DNA from 3 places in the Paenibacillus sp. FSL R10-2736 genome. Region 1 is predicted to be linked to each of the others. Evidence: predicted binding sites of a transcription regulator. Region 1 holds the regulator's gene; each other region holds the start of a gene.
What was found. Region 1 encodes Rex, which represses fermentation and respiration genes when NADH is low (regulators of the CRP and FNR family bind a similar motif). Its sites were predicted from a motif close to TTGTGAAATATTTCACAA; they were not measured.

Region 1 (3,284 bases):
CGCATTTTCATCCCAGACGGATTTCTGTGCTTTGGATACCTCAGTTAAGCCGGCGCGCGCTCTGGCAATCTCTTTGGCTTCACTCCGCTCGTTCCACTGATCCTTCATAATGTAGGCATAAAACTGGCTTAGTCCGAACAGAAGGAGCAGAACCAGGGAAATCCCCAGCGGAAGCCATTTTCTCCTCTTCTTCAACATGCAGCTTCCTTTCCATATAACCTGTATTACCGTTTAAGCAGCCCCTCGAACGTTTCCTGCGCTTTGCGGCGGATGGCTTCTTCATCTAGTGTCAGACATTGTCTGTGCTTCACAATCTGTTTGCCGTTCACCCAGACATGCTCCACATCCTTGGCACTGGCTGAATATACCGCATGGGACAAAAGATCGGTATGCGGCAGCAAATGCGGCTGATCAATATCAATCGCAATGAAGTCGGCCTTCATCCCTGCTGCAAGCCGGCCTACCTGGTTCAGGAAAATAGACTGTGCACCATATTCGGTCGCCATCAGCAGCGCCTCTGGAGCCGGTACTGCTGTTGGATCACCGCTTACGCCTTTGTGAATCAACGCGGCCAGACGCATCTCTTCGAACATATCCAGGTTGTTGTTGCTTGCTGCACCGTCCGTACCCAGGGAGACCTTAACGCCTGCTCTGAGCAGCTCAGGAACACGGGCTACTCCGCTGGCCAGCTTCAGATTGCTGCCGGGATTGTGGGATACGCCAACATTGTGGCGGGCCAAAATCTCAATCTCTTCATCATTCAGATGAACACCGTGGGCGATCAGGGACGGCCGGGTGAACATTCCCAGCTTCTCCAGATGAGCGACCGGACGCAGGCCGTAATCGGCCACATTCTGCTCCACCTCATGACGCGTTTCGGACATATGCGTGTGCATCGGCAGATCAAGATCATGAGCCGCCTGGACAAACTTCATGAAGAACTCCGGAGGACAGGTGTAAGGCGCATGCGGCGAGAGCATTGCAGTAATTCTGCCGTCAGCCTTGCCATGCCAGTTCCGGGCAAAAGCAATCGCTTCCGCCAGTTTATGATTCTGCACCTCTTCAGGGCACAGGCCAATAACACCGCGCATAAGTACTGCACGGATGCCTGACTGCTCGGTAACCTCAGCAACCCGGTCCATATGGTCATACATATCGAGGAAGGTCGTAGTGCCGCCCTTCAGCATCTCAAGAACGGACAAAGAGGTTCCCCAGTACACATCATCACCGGTGAATTTCTCTTCCATCGGCCACATTTTTTCCTGCAGCCAAGCCTGCAGTACCATATCATCGCCGTAGCCGCGCAGCAGTGACATCGCCGCATGGCCGTGGGTGTTGACGAGACCCGGCATGAACAGCAGCCGGCTGCCGTCAATAACCTCGGCATCCTCTTCAATTACAGGCTTATCTTCACCTATGTAAGTAATCAGATCATTTTCGATGGTCATAAAACCGCTCAGCACCGGCTTATCACTGCCAGGTACCAGAAAACGGCCGTCTTTAATAATGGTTTTATTGCTGCTCATCTTCAGCTTCGTCCTTTCCGTCATGCAAATAATAAGCCAGACTCTGCAAATCCGTAGTGAAATCGGCGGCATGAATCCGGATATTGGCCGGAGTCTTAAGAATTACAGGGGCAAAATTCAGGATCGCCTCAATGCCCGAATCTACCAGAATGTCAGCAACGTTCTGTGCTTCACTGTCCGGAACTGTAATAATCCCGATGCGGATGCCCTGTGCACGGATGGTATCCCCCAACTCACTCATCGGCTGAACAGTCAGCGAGTTGATCTGCTGGCCTACCTTAGGCTCATAAGCATCAAATACAGCTGTAATCTTCATCGTATCCTTCAAGTAGGCATTGTAATTCGACAAGGCGTGGCCGAGATTACCTGCACCTACCAGAGCTACATTAATCTGCTGGTCCAGCTTCAGAATATGCCGGATCTTCTCAATCAGATAAGAGACATCATACCCAATGCCCTTTCTGCCGAAATCACCAAAATAAGCCAGGTCCTTGCGGATCTGGGCTGGGTTGAGATCGAGCTTCTGTCCCAGCTCCTGAGAAGAAACTGTTGAGATTTCACGTTTTTGGAGATCGTTCAGGAAACGCAGGTACACTGGGAGTCTGCGAACGACGGCCTCCGATATTTTATCCGATTTCATGTTTTCTCCTCCTTAAAGTTTTGATAGCATATGCTGCTTGATTCAACTTCGCAAAACTCGCTTCGTAAGCATTCACTTAGGTTTGATAGCATATGCTGCTTGATAAGCCGGTTATAGGAACCGTGCTCCGGGTACTACTGCCCGTTTGGGCAGCAGCAGTGGAGCACGGGACTTCAGAACAATAATTACTTATACATAATATCAACCGGAGACGGATTATTAAACCCCGCCTTCTTCAAGCCATTCTGCAATCCGCGGAACGATCTGATCCGTCAGCATATGCTCCATCTTGGGGCCGGGCAGCGAATACAGGAAATACTTCCCATAATAAGATTCGATTACCCTGGTATCATATACAATAACGATTCCGCGGTCCTGCGCGGTGCGGACCAGCCGCCCGAAGCCTTGCTTGAAGCGGATTACGGCCTGCGGGACGGACAGCTTCATGAACGGATTCTTCTTCTGTGCCTGGAGCAGCTCCGACTTCGCTTCAGCCAGCGGATGATTAGGCGGCTGGAACGGAAGTCTGACAATGGCCAGACAGGTCAAAGCTTCCCCGGGAATGTCTACACCTTCCCAGAAGCTGCTCGTACCCAGTAAGACAGACGCTGTACTGTCCTGGAACCGCCGGATCAGCTTGCTCCGGCTGCCGCCTTCTACGCCTTGTCCAAGCACCGCGATATCCTGCGAAGCCAGGGCCTCCTTCAGCGGATCATAGACCTGGCGCAGCATCTTGTAGGAGGTGAAGAGCACCAGCATCCGCCCGCGGGTAGCCACGGCAGTTTCTGCCAGAGAATGGACCAGTGTATCCACAAAGCGGGCATCCCCTATGCTTCCCTTGACACTCGGGAAATCACGGGGAATGACAAGCAGTGCCTGCTCACGGTATTTGAACGGCGACGGAAGCAGGGCTGTCATCAGACGGCCCTGCTCTGCAGCCTCACCAAGACCGAGATTATCTATCATGAACTGGAATGACTTATCCACAGACAAGGTGGCCGAGGTCAGGATGATACTCTTCTTCTTGTCGAAGAACAGCTCCCTGAGCTGGGTGCTCACATCCACCGGAACGGCATACATCTGCAGCGATTTGCCGCGGTAATTGCCGCTCCCCTCCA
Region 2 (3,284 bases), 270 kb from region 1:
CGCCCATGCCCATGGAATCCTGTGTGCCAAAACGGCAGAACTGCGAACCTACACAGGTCTTCACAGTGCGCAGGGATTTCGCATAGCCATAGCCGGACGGCATATCCAGCTCCTCCCACACCTTCGGTACATCCTCTTTTTTGATACCGATCAGATCCAGACGTTGCCCGCCGGTCACCTTCACAACCTTCACATCATATTTCAGGGAAACATCGGCAATCCGTTTCAAATCCTCGGGAGTGGTAACCCCTCCGTACATCCGCGGAATAACCGTATAAGTTCCATCCTTCTGAATATTAGCGCTCATCCGTTCATTAACGAAGCGCGATTCCTTCTCGTCCTCATGGGTGTCCGGATAGATCATACCCAGATAATAGTTCACAGCAGGACGGCATTTAGAACAGCCTTCCGGCTGCTTCCAGTCCAGCACATGCATAACTTCTTTGGTGGTTTTGAGCCCTTTAGCCGTAATTTCGGCTACAATCTCATCCCGGCTAAGCGGGGTGCAGCTGCAGATCCCCTGCTTGGCGCTTTGCTGGAAGCTGTCCCCTAATACGAACTGCAGAATCTGCTCAACAACTGGCTTACAGCCGCCGCAGGAACGGGTAGCTCCGGTGCAGGCTTTGATTTCATCCACTGTAGTGAAGCCATTCTCCGTAACGGCATCAACAATCGCCTTTTTGGTAACCCCGTTGCAGCCGCAGACAATCTCTTCATCGGCCATTGCTTCAACGGATAGACCTTTCTTGGCTCCGCCTCCGCCGCAGCAGCCTGTGCCCATGACCTCTCCATAGATCTCATCGGTCATTTCTGTTCCCTGCTTCACCAGCTTCTGCAGGCTCGCTGATTCCGTTACATCACCGAACAGAACCGCACCGACAATAATATTGTTTTTGAGCAAAATCTTCTTATAGGTTCTCTTCCACTCATCCTTGGCGGATATGACGGTATGCTCCGCTGTTTCGGTGAACTCTCCGGCCGAGAAAACATCAACACCGGAAATCTTGAGCTTCGTCGCGACAACCGAACCTTCGTATCCCGGAGTCTGCACACCAGACAAATGCTTAGCCAGTACCATCCCCTGCTCGAAAAGCGGCGCTACCAGACCATAGCAGGTCCCCCGGTGCTCCGTACATTCACCGACAGAATACACGTTAGCCATGGAGGTCTGCAGATAGTCATTGACGACAATCCCGCGGTTAACCTCGATGCCGCTATCCTTGGCAAGCTGAACATTAGGTTTAATTCCGACTGCCATTACCACAAATTCTGCGGGCAACTCACTGCCGTCACTGAAGCGCAGCCCGGTAACCCGCTCTTCTCCAGTCAATTCGACCGTCTGCTTGCCCATGGCGAATTTCACACCTTGACGCGCAAGCTCCGCCTGCAGCATGGAAGATGCCGTACGGTCCAGCTGCCGTTCCATCAGATCCTCAAGCAGATGCACAACGGTAACGTCCATCCCCAGATTCACGAGGCCTTTGGCTGCTTCAAGACCAAGCAGACCGCCGCCGATAACAGCTGCCGTGCGGTACTGCTCCGCTGCGGCCAGCATGGCATCGCAATCTGCGATATCACGGAAGCCGACTACCCCGTCCTTTGTACTGCCCGGAACAGGTAATATGAACGAATTAGAACCCGTAGCAATGATAACCTTGTCGTAATGAACCGCCTGTCCGTTATCTGTAATCACCTGCCGGGTTTGTTCATCAATCCGGGTAACAGTCGTTCCAGTATGGAGGGTAATATTGTTATCCGCATACCACTGACGGTCATTCAGGATAATATCTTCAATGGTTTTACTGCCTTCGAGAACATAGGACAGCATAATCCGGTTGTAATTGGGATGCGGCTCACTGCCGAAGATCGTGATATCATAAGCGCCGCCCAGCTTTAAAATCTGTTCAATAGTGCCTACACCCGCCATGCCATTGCCAATCAGCACTAACTTTTCTCTGTTCGCTGTCACTGGTAGGACCCTCCTTCAAAACTCATATTCCTTCACAAACTTGCTTTATAGTGAAATTATACTGCCCAAAATTCCCCGGCATTTGTGATTCCAGTCACATTAAATGTGAAACATTTCACATAAAGTATTAGACACACAAAAAGGACCTCCGCGCTCTCGGCACAGAAATCCTTGTATCCGCTAAACGGATTCCGTTATCGTAATTACTTCAGAACCAGTGATATCTCCAGCTTGTCCTGCGGTCTGAGCTTCATATCCACACCGTTGCCCAGCAGCGCTTTGTCATTAACCTTCAGTTTCCATTCCTCACTGCTGAGTGGTGTGTAATCCATTACGGTGAGAACTGTCTTGTTATTTTCTGCCAGCTTAATCATCCCGCTGTTCTTCATAAGTCCCTTCACTGACAAATCTTCCGTAAAGGACAGCACATGCGAATGCGTCAGCTCAGGCTGTTCGCTCCCGCCGTTCACCGTAAGGATAACCGGTTGAAATAACGCTCCGGCTGCGGACGGCTTCGCCGAGAAGACAATAGCCGCTCCAGCCTCAATTGTACTGTTCCAGTCCGTAAGTTTCTTGCTGTTCACTTGTACTTCCCACATCATATCCTGACTAAGCGCAACCCTATTGACCTCAAGAATACTATAGCCGTCTGCAGCAAAAGTAACGATCCCGCTCTTTCTCAGCAGTTCTATGATGGAATTACCTTCTATATAAGCTTCGTTAAGCAGTCTGCCGGAGGTTCCGGCCATTTCACGTTCACCCACCAGAATTGAAAAAGATAGTCCTGTGCTTCCGCTTCCGGCGCTGCCGCCGGTGTTCCCCGGTCCCAGAACCGAGCTGCAGCCGCTGGCTGTAATTATAAAAACAAGGCACAGCAGTAAGCGCCCCATCCATTTCGTGGACATTCCACGGCACCGCCTTCTTATGTAATATCCCTGACTCTTTAAGGATACCGCATAGAAGACCTGTTCTCAAATTATTTCTGTTCTGAACCTTACGTTCTATATAACAAAAAAGTCCCCGGAGGGACTTTCCGTAGTACTACATTTTATTGATAACGCAGGAACAGGTTATTGTTCTCCAGATGCACATGCTCGAAGGTCATACCTTCCAGCTCCTCAAGGCGTGCATAGGTCAGGCGGTAAGTCGTGCAGGCATGCGCAGGCGGTGTGTAATCATTGGTTACCCGGCGGAGCTCGCGGAGGATCTCACCGGCACCATCGTGCTCGGCTTCCAGATTATGCAGCAGGCCGCGCAGCTCCGATAGGCCTTCTTCAGTCGGGTTCTGTGTGTAGGCGAGCATTTTAGGGAATTC
Region 3 (3,284 bases), on a different contig from region 1:
TCGCGCCCGCTCCCGTAATCAGCCATACCTCATTCGCATCCCAGAACGGACCGATGGAATTAATCAGTATCCGGCGCTCTGTATCATTCTTGGCCAGAATCTGCGTCTCCATTCCTACACCGAAGTCAAAGCCTTCAAGGAAGAAGAACCCGACAAACAGCACCGCAATCAGCAGAAACCATAATTCATTAAGTGACATGGGTTAGTCCTCCTTGTTATACGGATCGTGGGATTCACCGTGTTCGTTATCCATAGCATAAGGACCTTTTTTGATAACCTTGATGAACAGGCCGATCATTACCGCACCCAGTATGGCATAGATTGCGGTAAACGAAATCACCGAGAACAACACCTGTCCGCTTGTAATATTAGGTGATACACTGTCTTCCGTAGTCATAAGTCCGAATACTGTCCATGGCTGACGCCCGATCTCCGTCATAATCCAGCCTGACGTGTTGGCAATCGGTGGAAGCAGCAGCCCCCAGAACATGAACCGCATGAACCAGGTATTGGGTTTGTCCATCTTCTTGCGCCACATGAGGTAGATGGCATACACACCAAGTGCAATCATTAGCGAGCCTGCCGCAACCATGATCCGGAAGCTCCAGAAGGTTGTTTTGACAGGCGGGATATAATCTCCAGGTCCATACGCTAATTCGTACTCCTTCTGGAGCTCCAGCATACCCTTAACTTCACCGGAGAATTTACTGTAAGACAGGAAGCTGAGGAGATACGGAATCTGCACCTCTCCGCTGCTGGTCTGATTCTCTGTATCGATATTAGCAAAGACTGTCCATGGCGCCGGGTCGCCGCTCTCACCCCATAGCCCTTCAGAAGCAGCCATCTTCATTGGCTGTGTTTCAACCAGATACTGCGCTTGGGCATGTCCGGCAACAGCTACGCCAAATGAAGAGATAATACCGACAATGGCCGCGATCTCGAACGATTTACGGAAAAAGGCCACGTCCTGCTTCTTAAGCAATTTATAAGCACTGATCCCCGTTACCAGGAATGCGCCTGTAGCGTATGCGGCAAGCACTGTATGCGGGAACTCCACCAGCAGCTGACCGTTTGTAATCAGTGCGAAGATATCATTCATTTCAGCCCGTCCGTTGTTGATCTGGAAACCTACCGGATGCTGCATGAACGAGTTGGCGGCCAGAATCCAGAATGCCGAGAGCATCGTTCCGAAGGCTACCAGCCAAATCGATAATAGATGAATACGCTTGGATACCTTATCCCAGCCGAAGATCCAGATTCCGATGAACGTGGACTCCAGGAAGAATGCCAATAAGGCTTCAATAGCTAGCGGGGCTCCAAAAACATCACCGACGAAGCGCGAATAGTCAGACCAGTTCATTCCGAACTGGAACTCCTGCAATATCCCTGTCACTACGCCTACTGCGAAGTTAATGAGGAACAGCTTCCCCCAGAATTGCGCCATTCTTTTGTACTCTTCATTGCCTTTTCTAACGTACATGGTCTCCATAATAGCAATTAAGAGCGCTAGTCCGATTGATACCGGCACAAAGAAATAATGAAAAATCGTCGTCGACGCAAATTGTATACGCGACAGCATTACTGTATCCATATTTCTCCCCTTCCTTCTCCCCATTCGATATGTCTATTCTGTCAAATTTTCAGGGCCTAAAGTGTGATAATTATCACATTATACACCCTGTTTGAGCATGAAATTCAATAAATTTGTGACAAATATCACAATATTACATAAAGAAAGCAAAAAAAATAAGACGGTTTCACCGTCTTGGATTTGTCCATCATTTATAGTTGTCTTGGTTCATAAAGGCATTGGTTTAGGTAATGGAAATACCTTTCTTAAGCGATTTGAGATCGCCATTCGAATTAAGCAATTGCGGCAGCATCTTCATGCTACGAACCATCGGGGAATGACAGAGACGGCAAGAAGGCGCATGCTCAAATGCGAAATTATCCCTCATCCATCCGTTACATCCATCGTTGGTACAGGCCCATATTGCGGTATTTTCTTCCGGTACTTCCTCCAAAGGCTTCTTCCGGTAGTTCATTGCCGTTCCTCCCTTCCTTTATGTTACAAGCTGAGTAACGATAAAAAAAGACCGTCCCAACTTTCACAAGCGGGGACGGCACCTTCTATTAATTACAGTTTTACAACGTTTTCGGCTTGTGGTCCGCGGTTGCCTTGAACAACGTTGAATTCAACGCGTTGGCCTTCGTCCAAAGTTTTGAAGCCGTCGCCAGTGATTGCGCTGAAGTGAACGAATACGTCGCTTCCGCCTTCAACTTCGATGAAACCGAATCCTTTTTCTGCGTTGAACCATTTAACTGTACCTGTTTGCATGTGTGTTACCTCCACAAATTTAAATTAATATGTTCTTTTTATCTTCAGACAAAGAAAAAATTCACACATTGAGAAAGGTTGTGATTCATTTGACAGCCCTTTTCAATGCGAGAATTAGGTATCAATTGTATGAATAATTTCATGTTACCACACCTTATTAACAAAGGCAAGCTGTCCCATCCGAATTTCTCCGTTTTTTCCCTTATAAGGTCTTCTTCCCAATGTAAGGGTTACCAGTTGGTCTAAATAGTAATATTTATAGCCGATATCATTGTTTACCCCATTAATTTGGACTTGAAACGGGCTCCGTCCTCTTAAATTTTGCATAAAAGGACGGCATGAACCGTTTCCGTTATCCTGACTGCCTTATTATTATATACGGCGGCTTCCGGTTTTATTCCTCGGGTTTCTCAAGAAGTTGTACCGTCACCTGCTTCACTTCACCATTGCGGTAAAATGTAATTTGCAGATCATCCCCGATCTTGGTATGGTCGTACAGATATTTGCGCAGGGACAAGGTGGATGTAATCGACTTATCATCAAACTTGGTAATTACATCATTGAATTGCAGGCCTGCATCCTTAGCCGGACCCACTGCATCCAATACTACAACCCCGTCGGTTACCGTAGTTGGAAGGTTAAGCTCTTTGCGCTGGTCTTCAGCAAGCGGTACATACGGATTATTCAAATCTACAGAGTACACGCCCAGGTAGGAACGGGCAATTTTCCCGTTAGCCGCAAGCTCATCCGCTGTCTCCATTACATGGTTGGCAGGAATCGCGAATCCCAGCCCCTCCACACCCGTATCCGAAATCTTCATCGTGTTGATGCCGATCACTTTGCCGTCCAGGTCAACCAGTGCGCCTCCGCTGTTGCCTTCATTAATGGCAGCATCGGTCTGGATAACCTCCTGCTCCCAGTCGTATACCCCATCCTGGTTCAGAGA

Region 2: the regulator Rex is predicted to act here: its motif matches at 2,073-2,090, upstream of nirB (nitrite reductase large subunit NirB).
Region 3: the regulator Rex is predicted to act here: its motif matches at 1,705-1,722, upstream of NSQ73_RS29965 (cytochrome ubiquinol oxidase subunit I).

What each region holds. Positions count from the first base shown of each region.
Region 1 is NZ_JBBOBN010000001.1:2,460,994-2,464,277, reverse strand. It holds gene NSQ73_RS10400 (cell wall elongation regulator TseB-like domain-containing protein) at 1-198, opposite strand, end outside; gene NSQ73_RS10395 (amidohydrolase) at 225-1,526, opposite strand; gene NSQ73_RS10390 (redox-sensing transcriptional repressor Rex) at 1,513-2,166, opposite strand; gene dinG (ATP-dependent DNA helicase DinG) at 2,386-3,284, opposite strand, start outside.
Region 2 is NZ_JBBOBN010000001.1:2,192,905-2,196,188, reverse strand. It holds gene nirB (nitrite reductase large subunit NirB) at 1-1,969, opposite strand, end outside; gene NSQ73_RS09105 (hypothetical protein) at 2,173-2,874, opposite strand; gene ric (iron-sulfur cluster repair di-iron protein) at 3,018-3,284, opposite strand, start outside.
Region 3 is NZ_JBBOBN010000002.1:433,620-436,903, forward strand. It holds gene cydB (cytochrome d ubiquinol oxidase subunit II) at 1-199, opposite strand, end outside; gene NSQ73_RS29965 (cytochrome ubiquinol oxidase subunit I) at 203-1,591, opposite strand; gene NSQ73_RS29970 (cold-shock protein) at 1,815-2,045, opposite strand; gene NSQ73_RS29975 (cold-shock protein) at 2,138-2,338, opposite strand; gene NSQ73_RS29980 (trypsin-like peptidase domain-containing protein) at 2,733-3,284, opposite strand, start outside.